Regions from separate parts of the Lysinibacillus sp. NPDC094177 genome, predicted to be linked through region 3. Evidence: riboswitches for the same ligand, from Rfam matches in the RefSeq annotation. Region 3 holds a riboswitch; each other region holds the start of a gene.
What was found. A riboswitch is a leader RNA that binds a small molecule or an ion and turns the genes downstream of it on or off. The one in region 3 is predicted to bind thiamine pyrophosphate.

Region 1: linked by a shared signal. The riboswitch ahead of thiM (hydroxyethylthiazole kinase) and the one ahead of thiW (energy coupling factor transporter S component ThiW) in region 3 are both predicted to bind thiamine pyrophosphate.
Region 2: linked by a shared signal. The riboswitch ahead of thiC (phosphomethylpyrimidine synthase ThiC) and the one ahead of thiW (energy coupling factor transporter S component ThiW) in region 3 are both predicted to bind thiamine pyrophosphate.

What each region holds. Positions count from the first base shown of each region.
Region 1 is NZ_JBNNTW010000008.1:75,285-80,272, forward strand. It holds gene sppA (signal peptide peptidase SppA) at 1-434, opposite strand, end outside; gene mbcS (acyl-CoA synthetase MbcS) at 642-2,231, opposite strand; TPP riboswitch at 2,553-2,651, shown strand; gene thiM (hydroxyethylthiazole kinase) at 2,740-3,495, shown strand; gene thiD (bifunctional hydroxymethylpyrimidine kinase/phosphomethylpyrimidine kinase) at 3,495-4,319, shown strand; gene thiE (thiamine phosphate synthase) at 4,309-4,941, shown strand.
Region 2 is NZ_JBNNTW010000013.1:12,829-17,816, reverse strand. It holds gene ACQKNC_RS18185 (methyl-accepting chemotaxis protein) at 1-180, shown strand, start outside; gene ACQKNC_RS18180 (AEC family transporter) at 373-1,302, shown strand; TPP riboswitch at 1,586-1,700, shown strand; gene thiC (phosphomethylpyrimidine synthase ThiC) at 1,836-3,614, shown strand; gene ACQKNC_RS18170 (catalase) at 3,893-4,988, opposite strand, start outside.
Region 3 is NZ_JBNNTW010000002.1:123,436-128,423, reverse strand. It holds gene ACQKNC_RS04160 (MFS transporter) at 539-1,735, shown strand; TPP riboswitch at 1,796-1,903, shown strand; gene thiW (energy coupling factor transporter S component ThiW) at 2,033-2,533, shown strand; gene ACQKNC_RS04150 (EVE domain-containing protein) at 2,613-3,092, opposite strand; gene ACQKNC_RS04145 (hypothetical protein) at 3,108-3,431, opposite strand; gene ACQKNC_RS04140 (MarR family winged helix-turn-helix transcriptional regulator) at 3,611-4,033, opposite strand; gene ACQKNC_RS04135 (VWA domain-containing protein) at 4,449-4,988, opposite strand, start outside.

The sequences.
Region 1 (4,988 bases), on a different contig from region 3:
ATCGAATCCATAGAAACATAGATTGGAATTTGTCGCTCTTCTTTAATTTTCAAAAGCTTTTTATAAATTTCTGCTGATTCCTTTACACCGCCACCTGGTGAATTAACACTTAGGACGATACCTTCCACAGTATCATCATATAAAATATTATCTAATTGATTTAAGAAAAATTGATGATCATAAGAAACTGCTTGCCATGCTGTACTTGAGCCAACATCTTGAATCGTACCATCGACCTTTAAGTATGCAATACGTTTATCCATATCGCCACTTTCTTTAACCTCTTCCATTACCGTCAAGTCATTTCCAGCTACCAAGCTATCAAAATTGCTAAAGAAATCCGATTTAAATATTGCAAAAATAGTGTTGATTCCTAACGAAAATACTAATAGTACACCAGCAATTATTAAAGCGGCCCACCTTTTACCATTCATTCCATTCCGCCTCCTCATAACGTAATACGATTGATACCCTAATTTGTTTCATACTTATCGCAATAATAACGTGATCTTATCACGGTGATGAGCCAATACTATTGCTTTAACCTATTCAACCTATAATACATTACCTAATCTCAAAAAAAAAATCAAAGTTCATAAAAAAAGCAGGAACTTTGATTTTCGACATTATTTCCTAGGAAATTAATGATGATTGATGTAATGGACTTTTTCTTGCTCACGTAGTTCGACACGACGAATTTTGCCTGATGTAGTCTTTGGTAGCTCAGTAACAAACTCAATCGCACGAGGATATTTATAAGGTGCTGTTAAAGTTTTCACATGGTTTTGTAATTTTTTAATAAGTACTTCATCACCAACTTCTCCGTCACAGAGCACAACAAATGCCTTTACGAGATTACCACGAATCCCATCCGGACTTGCGACAACGGCAGTTTCTTTCACTGCTGGATGCTTCAGTAAAGCATCTTCTACCTCAAATGGGCCTATCGTATATCCAGACGATATAATGACATCATCCCCACGTCCTTCGAACCAAAAATATCCATCTCCATCTTTATATGCACGATCCCCAGTAATATACCAATCGCCTCTAAATTGTAAATTTGTACGTTCAGGATCGTTTAAATATTTTTTAAATAACGCGGGTGTTTCACAGTGTACAGCAATATCTCCAACTTCTCCAATTGCAACAGGATTTCCAAAATCATCGATAATTTCAACAGTATTACCCGGAGTAGGTTTACCCATTGAGCCCATTCTAGCCTCCATCCCTACCATTGTACCAACAAGTAATGTATTCTCTGTTTGTCCATAGCCATCTCGTACTTGTAGATTAAAGACCTCGGAAAATACTTTGATCACTTCACTATTTAAAGGTTCACCCGCTGACACAGCTTGACGTATTGTACTTAAATTGAAATCATGTAAATTTTCAAGCCCTGCCATAAGACGGTATTCGGTTGGCGTGCAACACAGAATATTAATATTGAATTTTTCAAGCAGTGAAAGGTATGTTGCTGCATCAAAGTGTCCTTTGTAAACAAATGCTGTAGCACCACTTCCTAAAGTAGCTAGAAACGGACTCCAAATCCATTTTTGCCAGCCAGGCGCTGCTGTAGCCCAAACAATGTCACCTTCTTGAACACCTAACCAATTTGGTGCAGTAGTTCGTAAGTGTGCGTAACCCCAGCTATGTGTATGTACCGCTGCCTTCGGATTACCTGTTGTACCACTCGTATATGCTAAAAATGCAATATCTGTACTCTTAGTCGGCGTAATGCTTATGTAGGTTGTTGGTTGGCTTTGCATTTTTTCAAGCAACGGCTGCCAAGGTTCATGTGCATGACCAATGACAAATTGCTGTATTTCTTGTAAATTTTCTACATTATCAAATTGTTCAATATAAGGCTCAAATGCAACGACGCCTTTTGCATCAGCATGATTGATTCGATATTCAATATCCTTAGTTCTTAGCATTTCTGAGCTAGGTATAATGGTTAAACCTGCCTTTAAGGCAGCAATGTACACAATATACGCTTCAACCGATCTCGGTACCATGACTAAAATAACATCACCTTTTTTTAAACCTTGAGATGTAAATACATGTGCTGCCTGATTCGCCTTTTCAAGTAAAGCTGTATATGTTATATACTGAATTTCCTCGTCTTCGTTATAAACTAATAATGCATTTTTTGTAGAATCCTGAGCATATTTTTCAATTTCCTCTGAAATGTTATACCATTCTGGTGCAATTAAATCTTCTCTTCTCATGGCAAATGCCCCCTTTTGTTACGCTTATTATAAAACTCAATTTTTATCTTTTTCAATGGAATACACTCTAATTCAGTAAAGTAGTGACAACTATCATGCTCTGCTATATGGCATCAGTCACGTTTTGGTTCTATTAATTTCAACTTGGAGTAATTATTGCTGTCGCTTCGTTATCACTTCGCTTTCGCACAGAAATCATTTGTTGCTGTCGCTTCGTTATCACTTCGCTTTCGCACAGAAATCATTTGTTGCTGTCGCTTCCCTATAAAAACTTACTATTGAACATGAATGAATAATATGGTACATTTTGGTCAACTAAAAGCATGATTGCAGGGGGACTCATTTAGAGTTGAGAAGGTAAAACCTGACCCTTTGAACCTGTTAGTTAATACTGACGTAGGGAGCAATTCACATCTATTTACTGATGAAAGGCTCTTTTGCGTGTTTTTTCTACACGAAAAAGAGCCTTTTTTGCACGCTTACGTCCATCCAACAAGGAGGACTTAAATTGGTATTTCATACTATCCGCAAACAAAATCCACTTATTCATTGTATTACTAATTATGTTGTGGCTAATTTTCAAGCAAATGGCTTATTAGCAATAGGCGCTTCTCCAGTCATGGCTGATGACAGTCATGAGGTTGAAGAAATGGTCGCAATTGCCTCGGGTTTATTGATAAATATCGGTACCCTTAACGAGCGAATGAAAGAATCAATGTTACTTGCAGGAAAAAAAGCAAATGCTCTTGGCATTCCCGTTATTTTAGATCCTGTTGCAGCAGGTGCAACAACCTACCGGAAACAAACGGTACAGCGACTACTGAAGGAAATTAAATTTTCGGCAATTCGTTGTAATATTGGAGAGCTTGCGGCTATCGCTAATGTAGACTGGCAACAAAAAGGCGTAGATAGCGGTAGTGGTTCAATATCTTTAGAAGTTGAAGCACAGAAAATAGCTCAACTCTACAAATGTATTGTTATTGTGACTGGTGAAAAGGATTTTATTACTGATGGTAAACATCAGCAATGGGTTACAGGTGGCAATTCTCAAATGACAGAAGTTACTGGAACAGGTTGCTTATTGAGTGCAATTTGTTGTGCCTCCTTCGCTGCAGGAGATAAACCATTTGACCAATTGGTAGAAACATTATCGCTTTATAAAAAAGTGGCAGAGCAAGCCACTTCTTCTTCTCAATATATTGGAGATTTTCAAATTGCAGTATTAAATGAACTACATCGCCTTTCCAAGGATGGTGAAGAATGATGCATATTGTAACGACAATTGCTGGTTCAGATAGTGGCGGCGGTGCAGGCATACAGGCTGATTTAAAAACATTTCAGGAATTAAAGGTATTTGGAACGTCTGTTATTACAGCTTTAACAGCCCAGAACACACTTGGCGTATCAGATGTCTTACCAATTGAAGTGAGCTTTATTGAGAAACAACTTAAAGCGCTAATCAAGGATTTTTCAATTAGTGCTGTTAAAACAGGAATGCTGTTTTCCTCCGAAATAATACAATCAATTGCACATATTTTAGCCAAATTAAATATTCCGCTTATTGTAGATCCTGTCATGATTGCAAAAGGTGGCGAAAGCTTATTACAGCAAGAAGCCATTGAGGCAATACGTAGTTATTTACTACCTTTAGCAACAATTGTAACACCGAACATTCCTGAAGCAGAAACCCTTTCAGGAAGGAAAATCAATTCTTTTGTAGATATTAAAGCAGCAGCTCAGGTCTTATTACAAATGGGTGTTCAATGTGTCATTATTAAAGGCGGTCATTTAGAGGATAAATGTTTTGCTATTGATTATGTATTTTTTAAAGATGGTCGGTCATTTTTCATGCAGTCCACTCGTATTGCAACAAAAAATACGCATGGTACAGGCTGCACATTTTCTGCGGCATTAACAGCTTTTCTTGGCCGTGGATTACCTTTAGAAGAAGCCATTGAGGAAGCTAAAAAATTTATTCAATTAGCAATAACTTATGATTTATCTATTGGTAATGGCCATGGTCCAACAAATCATTTTGCTTATCAAAAATATAAGGATTCCTGTGAGGTGATCATTCATGAAACGTGACAATCTACAGTTATATTTTATTATGGGTACCAGTAATGTTTTAAATCATGAGCCAATAAACGTTTTAGAGAAAGCTCTGCAATCTGGAATTACTATGTTTCAATACCGTGAAAAAGGGCCAAATACACTTATTGGGCAAGCCTATGAAAATTTTGCTCGCAAATGTCAAAAGCTCTGTCATCAGTATAATGTTCCATTTATCATCAATGATGATGTAGAGCTAGCTATAAAACTTAGAGCGGATGGTGTTCATATTGGACAAGGGGATTTTCCTGTGTCGATGGTACGTAAAAAAATTGGTAACATGATCCTAGGTGTTTCTGTTCATTCACAAGCTGAATTACAAACTGCTCTACAATACGGTGCTGACTATGTAGGAATTGGTCCAATTTTTCCAACAACTTCTAAAAGCGACGCCAAACCACCTAGTGGAACTGATTTTTTACAGCAAGTTCGGATACAATATCCGGAACTCCCCATCGTTGCAATTGGAGGCATAAACTGCTTGAATGCACATTCGGTATTTAAAGCAGGTGCGGATGGAATAGCAGTTATTTCTGCAATTTGCGAAAGTAAGGATATTTCTAAAACAGTCTCTACATTTAAATCATTTGTAGGATAAAGTGATATGGGAGGACCTAAAGCTTCTCATTTGATACAGATAAATTA
Region 2 (4,988 bases), on a different contig from region 3:
ATTATGGCGATCCAAAGTATTTCTGCTATTTCTGAGGAGACTGCTGCATCAGCAGAACAGGTAAGTGCATCTGCTATTGATCAACAAGCGGAACTACAAAAGGTTGCAGAATCCATCGATAATATGAATGAGATTTCAAAAGAATTGCAAGAGGTCGTTAATCGATTTAAGCTTGCCTAATAGCGTTTTCAGAAAGACTGCTTCATATCTGAGGCAGTCTTTCCTTTTGAGATATTTTCTGATAAAAGACATTGGATTAGTGTTGTGCATTTTTGAGAAAATGCCTTGTTAGGAGTGATGGGATGACGTTGAGGTGCATTGACCGAGCATAAAAACAGCACTACTATAGAAAAGGAAAGGGGGGACATCGATATGATGTATCTCGGTATGATTTTCTTCCAAATCGTAGCTCCTATTTTAGTGCTTCTAGTACTTGGTGCAGTTTTACAAAAGAAATTTCGTTTTAATTTAAAGGCGCTATCTCAGCTTATTACATATTGCTTCATGCCAGCAGCTGTTTTTGTGAATTTATATGAAACGAGTATAGAGCTGTCAGTACTTGGACAAGTTGCGTTATTTATTTTACTCTTTATCGGCAGTCAAATGGTGCTTAGCCATTTTATAGCAAAGGGACTTGGTTTAGTAAAAACAGAGGCTGCAGTGTTTAAAAATAGTGTTGTCCTTATTAATTCAGGCAACTATGGTATTCCAGTCGCGCAAATGATTTTCGTGACGCAGCCGATTGGAGTAGCGATTCAGGTCATTCTCGTGATATTTCAAAATATGACGACCTATACATACGGCTTATACAATTTAATTTCTTCAACAAAATCGGGCATGTCTATTGTGAAAGACTTCCTCAAAATGCCTATTATTCATGCACTTATTATTGGTGTAGCCATGAACTATTTTAATATCACTATTCCGCAGTTCATAAGAATTCCGGTAGATCATGTGGCAGATGGCTTTATCGCTGTGGCATTAATAACTTTAGGGGCACAACTATCACAGCTTGAAATCAAATCTATGTTCAATAAGATTGTATTCATTAGCTGTTTTACACGACTAATCATAGGGCCAGCCGTAGCATTACTTATCATTTTTACACTTGGCTTAGATGGTGTCGTGGCGCAATCGCTTTTTATAGCTAGTTCGTTCCCAACATCAAGAAATAGCTCTAGTCTGGCATTAGAATATGATGTAGAATCGGCAACTGCTGCACAAACAGTATTATTTTCAACGATTGTGAGCTGTATTACAGTGACGATTGTGATTTATGTAGCGGAGCTGTTGTTTACCTAACAAGTATAAGTTTATTAACAAAACGAGGGAATGAGTCACCCGTTGTTGATAAAAACTGAGATTGTTCTGATAAAACAAGATAATATTCCGATAAAATCTGAAATTGTTCCGATAAAATGAGCTTTTGTTCCGATAATTCTTCAAAGACATATTTTCTCGAGGGCATCCGATGAGTGCGCGCTCACGTTCTCATCTGGACGCTAACTCTTGATGATAAACCAAAAATAATCAAATCAAGCTTCCATCTCTTAGCAATATCTGCTACACTATCATCAAACTTAATAGTATTAACTAGGGGAGTCTGATGAGTCAGGCTGAGAGGGAAACGCTTAGAGGTTTCTTGACCCTTTGGACCTGATCTGGCTCATACCAGCGTGGGAAAGTTAACCATTATTGCACTCTATGTTATTTGCGATAACTATACCTTTACATTCTTAGCCGGATCCAAAATTTTCTTTGGATTCGGCTTTTGTTTTTGTTGGGGTGAGCTAGATTCGGTCCTTGTATAAATGTAAAAGGGAGCGAAGTAGTTTATGACAACAGTTAGCGACAAGAATATTACGATTATGTCAAATTTTGATGGAAGTAAAAAAGTTTATGTAGAAGGATCTCGATCAGATATTTTAGTGCCAATGCGTGAAATTGCTCTAAGCCCGACGACAGGAAGCTTTGGTGAAGAGGAAAATGCGCCAGTACGTGTTTATGATACGAGTGGCCCTTACACTGATCCTACGTATAAGGTGGATATTACGAAGGGATTGCCAGCTTTACGTAGGTCATGGATCAAAGAACGAGATGACGTTGAGGAATACGAAGGTCGCACTATCAAGCCAGAAGATAATGGATTCCGTAATGCTGATGATCCACGAATTCAAGAAAATGTTTTCCCAGATCTATCTAGAAAGCCTTTGCGTGCGAAGGAAGGTAAAAATGTAACACAGCTTCACTATGCGCGAAAGGGAATTATTACTCCAGAAATGGAATTTGTAGCAATTCGCGAAAATATGGACCCTGAATTTGTGCGCTCAGAGATTGCGGCAGGGCGTGCTATTTTGCCATCTAATATTAATCACCCTGAGGCTGAGCCAATGATTATAGGACGTAACTTCCATGTGAAAATTAACGCTAATATTGGAAATTCAGCGGTGTCATCCTCTATTGCAGAAGAGGTAGAGAAAATGACGTGGGCTACACGCTGGGGCGCTGATAACATTATGGATTTATCGACTGGTAAGCATATTCATACGACACGTGAATGGATTATCCGTAATGCTGCGGTGCCAGTAGGAACGGTGCCGATTTACCAAGCGCTAGAAAAAGTAAATGGTGTGGCAGAGGATTTAACGTGGGAAGTGTATCGTGATACGTTGATTGAGCAGGCTGAGCAAGGTGTTGATTACTTCACGATTCATGCAGGGGTACTGCTACGCTATGTGCCATTAACAGCTAATCGTGTAACAGGCATAGTGTCTCGTGGAGGCTCGATTATGGCACAGTGGTGTTTATTCCACCACCAAGAGAGCTTCTTATATACACATTTTGAAGAAATCTGTGAAATTATGAAAGCCTATGATGTTGCCTTCTCCTTAGGTGACGGTTTGCGTCCTGGTTCTATTGCAGATGCTAATGATGAGGCTCAATTTGCGGAGCTAGAAACGCTAGGGGAATTAACGCAAATTGCCTGGAGGCATGATGTACAGGTGATGGTTGAAGGACCAGGGCATGTACCAATGCATCTTATTAAAGAAAATATGGACAAGCAGTTAGAGTTGTGTAAGGAAGCTCCTTTCTATACTTTAGGGCCGCTGACAACAGATATTGCTCCTGGCTATGACCATATTACATCAGCCATTGGTGCTGCGATGATAGGGTGGTTTGGTACGGCAATGCTATGCTATGTGACACCTAAAGAGCATCTCGGCTTACCAAATCGTGAGGATGTTCGTGTAGGGGTTATTACGTATAAAATTGCTGCACACGCGGCTGATTTAGCGAAAGGGCATCCGGGAGCGCAGCAGCGAGATGATGCGCTATCTAAGGCACGCTTTGAATTTCGCTGGCGCGATCAATTCAACCTATCGCTTGATCCAGAGCGTGCAGTTGAATATCATGATGAAACATTGCCTGCAGAGGGAGCAAAAACTGCGCACTTCTGTTCAATGTGTGGACCTAAGTTTTGTAGTATGAGAATCTCACAGGATATTCGTACTTATGCAAAAGAAAAAGACTTAAATACGACTGAAGCAATCCACAAAGGTATGCAGGAGAAGGCAGAGGAATTTAAAAAGGCAGGCAGTCAAATTTATCAATAACTATTAGAGCGGGCTTGTGTCTATTAAATTAGGCACAAGCCTTATTTTGGTTCATCTCCAAAAGTGGTGGATGACATTTATTAAAAACTACCCATGTATACAAGTTGATTGGAGTGGAGGCTGGGCGACTCCTGGAAAGCGCCCAATCGGAACGGAAATCAGCCACACATTTTGATGATGAGACCTCATTTGGTCATTAAGATAAAAAAACTCCATGTGAAGTTGCCCTACGCATGGAGTAAAAAGTTGGATTTGGATATCAATATAATAATAGAAAATTAAACGTTAGTTGGTTGTTTTACGTATGGGTTTGAAAGATCCATACCTTCTAATGAAAGACCCATAGCTTTTGCTACACCTTCACCATATGCTGGATCAGCTAAATAGCAGTGAAGAATATGACGACGTTTGATGAACTCTTCAACAGACGCCATATCATTAGCAGTAGTTTCGAATAGGCGTTGTTGCTCTTCAGCAGTCATTAGGTTGAATAATTTACCTGGCTGCTCGAAGTAGTTATTGTCGTCTTCACGGAAGTCGTGGATACCTGCATGACCATCAATACGTAATTCAGGCTCTTTATAGTCTAAGTTATGCTCCCATTCGCCGTAGCTATTTGGTTCATAGCCCAAAGTTGAGCCAAGGTTGCCATCGAAACGCATAGCACCATCGCGGTGGAATGAACGGAATGGGCATTTTGGTGCGTTTACAGGAAGCATGTAGTGGTTTACACCTAAGCGGTAGCGTTGAGCATCTGCATATGCAAAGATACGACCTTGTAACATTTTGTCTGGTGAGAAGCTAACACCAGGAATAATGTTAGACGGTGCAAATGCTGCTTGCTCAACTTCCGCAAAGTAGTTGTCCGGGTTTTTGTTTAACTCGAATTCACCTACAGGAATTAATGGGAAGTCTTTTTTATACCATACCTTTGTTAAGTCAAATGGGTTATATGGTAATTCACGAGCTTGTTCCTCTGTCATTACTTGAATGTACATTTTCCATTTAGGGAAATCACCTTTTTCAATTGCCTCATACAGGTCACGTTGTGAAGATTCACGGTCGTTACCGATTATCTCACCTGCCTCAGCACCTGTTAAGTTTTCTATGCCTTGCTCTGTACGGAAGTGGAATTTAACCCATACGCGCTCGTTTTCAGCATTAATAAAGCTATAAGTATGCGAACCGAAACCATGCATATTGCGGTAACCAGACGGAATACCACGGTCAGACATAACAATTGTTACTTGGTGAAGCGCCTCAGGTAATGAAGTCCAGAAATCCCAGTTTGAATTAGCGTTTTTCATATTTGTACGTGGATCACGTTTTACCACGTGGTTTAAATCTGTGAAGTGTAAAGGGTCACGGAAGAAG
Region 3 (4,988 bases):
CCGACACGATGTCGGTCATTTCGGTAATGCCACAGGACGTGGCGTTTTTACCGATGCAGGTCAGTTAGCCGTTATCGCATGGATGCGATGATTTTAGGCTAACATCCCCTAAGAACTCCATTCCGATTCCGTGACATCCTCCGGAGGCTTAACTTATTTCAGCAATGTTTTCTGTAACGAAAGTGAAACGGCAGTTACAAATGTCTTTTGTACCGAAAGCGTAGCGACAGGTACAGATGTTTAGACACCCGCTGAAAAGTAACTTAAACCCCGTATTCATACCAACACCTATAAAAGTAGGCGACTCCTGCTGAAAGAAGTTGAAGCTGTTCTCACTTTATGCTGAGAACAGCTTTTTTTCGTTTAGCTGGAGCTAAGCTTCTGGGGAAAACTGACGTATTTTTCTTTCATTCTAATAGAACTATTAGAATCCCCATAACTTTACTAGTAAATCTCTTATTTCAGACTTCTAGTCAATAGCAAACGTCCAAGCCTTGTGGTAGACTGTAGTATATTTGATTAAAGAAAGGGGTATTCGATGACCCAGCAGAAGTCTAATAAGGCGGCTTTGTATATTTTAATGTTTAATATGTTTATCGCAATGGGGAGTATCGGAATTATTATTCCTGTCATGCCGGAGTATTTAAAACTATTTGGTGCTGCAGGACAAGTACTTGGCATGTTGATTGCAACGTTCGCCTTAGCACAATTCGTATTTTCTCCAATTGCTGGGAATCTTTCGGATCAATATGGTCGAAAAAATCTCATTATTTTCGGCCTTATCGTAACAGGACTTGCACAAATTGGTTTCGGGCTTTCTACAGATGTGTGGATGCTCTTCTTGGCACGCTTTTTAGGTGGCCTCGGCTCTGCATTTGTGGCACCTCCTATCATGGCTTTTGTGGCAGATGTCACAACGTATAAGGAACGAGGAAAAGGTATGGGTATGCTAGGGGCAGCAATGTCCTTTGGGTTTATGATTGGACCAGGTATCGGTGGATTCCTCTCAAAAGTTAGTTTGCATTTTCCATTTTATACTGCTGGATGTGCAGCTATCTTAGCAGCTATTTTATCGTTCTTTTTATTGCCTGCTACAAAACCGAACACAGCGAAAAAAGCGCAAAAGCAGGATAATCTTGCTAAGCAGATGGCCCGTTCAGTCCGAATGCCTTATTTTGTCATGCTGATTATCATGCTTGTATTCTCATTCGGAATTGCTAACTTCCAAACAACATTATCATTATTTGTGACCGACAAGTTTAATTACACACCTACTGATATCGCCATTATATTAGTTGTGGGTGGCGCTTTTGGTGTTGTTGTACAGATGTTTGTTATTACACCGCTGTTTAATCGCTTCGGCGAAATGAAAGTAGTGTTAGTCAATTTATTTATTGCAGCCGTTTCGATTTTCTTAATATTATTCGCATCTGGTTTTGCACTTATTTTAATTGTAGCGACAATCTTCTCTACAGCTACGACATTGATTCGCCCAGCTGTCAACACACTGATTTCAAAGCTTGCTGAAAATGAGCAAGGCTTTGCAGCTGGTCTGAACAATGCGTATATGAGTCTTGGTAATATGATTGGTCCAGCTTTAGCAGGTATATTATTCGATTGGAACATGAACAGTCCTTATATATTCGGGTCTATTGTTTTAATGGCTTGCTTCTTCCTTGCCCTTATTTGGACAATGAAAAAAGCACCACACCTTATGCATCCTGATACAAAATAGTCTGAAAAGTTATTGACTATTTTTAGTAGTATGCTACATTATTTATGAGAAAAATAAATTAATTACCACTAGGGGAGTCTTTAAAAGGCTGAGACGTATATGGTCATATACGGACCCTTTGAACCTGATCTAGTTCACACTAGCGGAGGGAAGTGGCGACACTTGCTTTTTTAATATGTAAAAATGCAGGGCCGCTTCCTATTGTTTTTAGGAAGCGGCTTTTTCACGCTCTAGCGGCGGAACTTCCTAGCTATCGGCGATAACTTATAAAATTTACATTTCAAAGGAGTGGAAATTATGTCAATTCGAAAATTAACAATCATGGCCTTGTTAGTAGCAATTGCCGTAGCAGGTTCTACCTTCGTTTCAATACCAACGGGAATTGCGCGTGCCTACCCTGTACAACATGCCATTAATGTTATTGGCGCCATCATTCTTGGACCAGTGCCTACTGTTATGGTGGCCTTTGTCACAGCCATTATTCGTATTTTAACAGGCACAGGTTCATTATTAGCTATACCCGGTAGTGTTATTGGCGCTTTATGTGCATCTCTTGCCTATAAATACAGTGGCAAGCAATGGCTAGCAGGCATCGGTGAAATGTTTGGAACAGGTATTATTGCCTCACTCATTGCAGTACCTTACGCACATTTATTAATGGGGACATCCGTTGCTGCTTTATTTTTCATGCCAGCTTTTTTAACCTCAAGTACTATTGGTGCTATCTTAGGCATTGTCGTTGCCAGCAATTTGCGTAAAACAGTATTTATAACTAATCTTAATACTCTGCTTAAATAATAATATAGGCATATTAAAAAAACGTTACTTTCTTAATTATTTACCATTAAGAAAATAACGTTTTTTGTTCCAACCTAATTCACCCATACTTCAATGGTAACCCCATTTCATGAGCAATTAATAAAAAGTCCTTTTTACTGATTTCAAAATGACCAAATCTAAATTTATATCCATATTTCGATTTATCTTCTACAAATTCTAAATAATCTAAGATCCTTTTTATTGGTACAGCTTTTGCATCTTTATAAAAGTCTATGTCTCTTCTAAAAGGTATAAAATTTTCTGCCATTTGGAACTCGTATATTCGCTCATCTTTTACTCTTCCAATTGCGGTAAATGCTCTCACAGGCTCATTACTATCAAGACTTTTTTTAGGAGCATAATAAATGATCCAATCTCCCTTTTGCATTCGTTTCAAAGGTCTCTCTTTACCATGACATAGCTGGCTGAATCCTCCCTCAACTCCTTTTTGCACATGATTAAGAGATGCCACACCAATCCAATATTTCGTTTCTCTTTCAGGTATAGGAAGAGGATTTTTATTAGGATATAATGACATAACTTCTGCCTCCTTTTATTTTGGGATCATAATAAATGATTTTATTTTTTCATTTTCAAGAATCAACCTTTCTTCCAAAATCACAGGGTTTGGCAAACCATCCCAAGTAGTTGAAACTGTAGCAATACATTCTGTACCATCACCTTCAATATTTTGGATAGTTAATTTAAAACCTTTCGGCATAGGTGACGTGTAAAAGTTTTGTATTTCTTTTCTTCCTTTAAAAATTTCACCTTTAAAATTTTTTAATTCTCCATGATCCGCATACATGTCAGATAAATCTTGGCCCTCTTCTTGTGCTCTTCTTAGATACTCCTTCATAACCTCTACAGCTTTCATTTCTCATCACGCTTTCTTTTTTATTGATAAGGCTATCAATTATGCCTCAGCATAATTTCGTCCGTATTCGCCGGAGGCTTTAGGCCAACACGAAGTTGGTCACTCAGTCGTTGCCACAGGACGTGGCGTTCTTAGACTGAGTTCCTCTATTTCAGCAGGTTGCTGAAAGAAGTTAAACCCTATTCACGATTTTCATATACTTTTTTCAATATACTTTTCAACAGCTCTTTTTCTTCCAATGAAAGTACGTTTAAAACTTCATTCTCAGAAATCGAAAGGGTCTTCAATAACTCTTCTGCCAAATTTTCACCCTGTTCCGTAAGGCATATTAAATTCTCTCTTCTATTATCTGGATTTTTCTCTCTATAAACATACTTTCTTTCTTCTAGACCATCGATAAAAAAGCGGACACTATTTTTATCCAACTTTAAAATTTGCCCTATTTGAATTTGACTAAGTTTTTTTTCTTTTACAGCAATCATGATCCCGACTTCTCGAGATTTCAATTGAAATTTTCCGCTAATATATTTCTCGAGATTTACCTCTAAATCCTCTGCTAATTTAAAACTTAGAAAACCAAAAGAATTCATTATATTGGTCATATCCGACCCTCCAAATATGTAGTACTTTAAAATGATAGTAATAATTTATTACTATCATTAATTATTACATTCGTTTATATTATTTACAAGGAAAATTTTGCTTATCATAAAAATTCTCTAATTTCACAAGAGTAGGACTCTAAAATTAGCTCATCATCATAACGTGTGATTGAATTCCGTTCCAACTGAACGCTTTGTAGCTGTCGCTTTGCTTTCGCTACAGAGCAAAGCTTCTTGGGGGCGTCCGATGAGCCGATGATTCCAAGAAGTCGCCCAGTCGGAACGAAGATCAACTAATTATTCATGGTATATGCTTTAACAAATGTCATTCTCAATTTTTAGTGATAGACCTAAAGTAGAATGACAAAAAACGATGGCTCATTACTATAAAGCAATGAACCATCGTTTTAAATTACTAAGGTCGTTTTTTCATACCCTTTAATAGCTGAGCAACATTTGTGTCCTCTGCCTGTATTGGTTTTTCCTCAATAGGCTGTTCTTTTTTCTTCGGCCTTGTTAGGAAGCCCCAACCAAAGCGTCGAATGGTAATATCAATAAAGAATAGTAGCATCCCTGCTAATAAAAGCCATGTTGCAATATTTTGGCGTTCCGCACCTTTTTTGGTAAATTCACGGAATACTTCGCTCGGTTCCTTCAAAACGGAGCCACCTGTTTGCTTTGTTAGTTCTTCAACTAGCTTATCATTCACTGGACGTAATTCATACTCAGCACTATAAGGTACACTTAAGCCTGCCTGGTAAATAGCCTGTTGTTCATCGGCTATGCGGAAGAAGATGAGTCCTGGTTCTGCTTGTACGACTGCTCGAACTTGAGATGCTGAAATTGTTTCTAGCTGAGTTTCAAGTTCTTCACCTGCTTCATTGACAGCAACAATATCTAAGAACGCCGCTTCATTTGTTGGGTCAGTGATAACAAATGAGCCGTCTGATTCTAG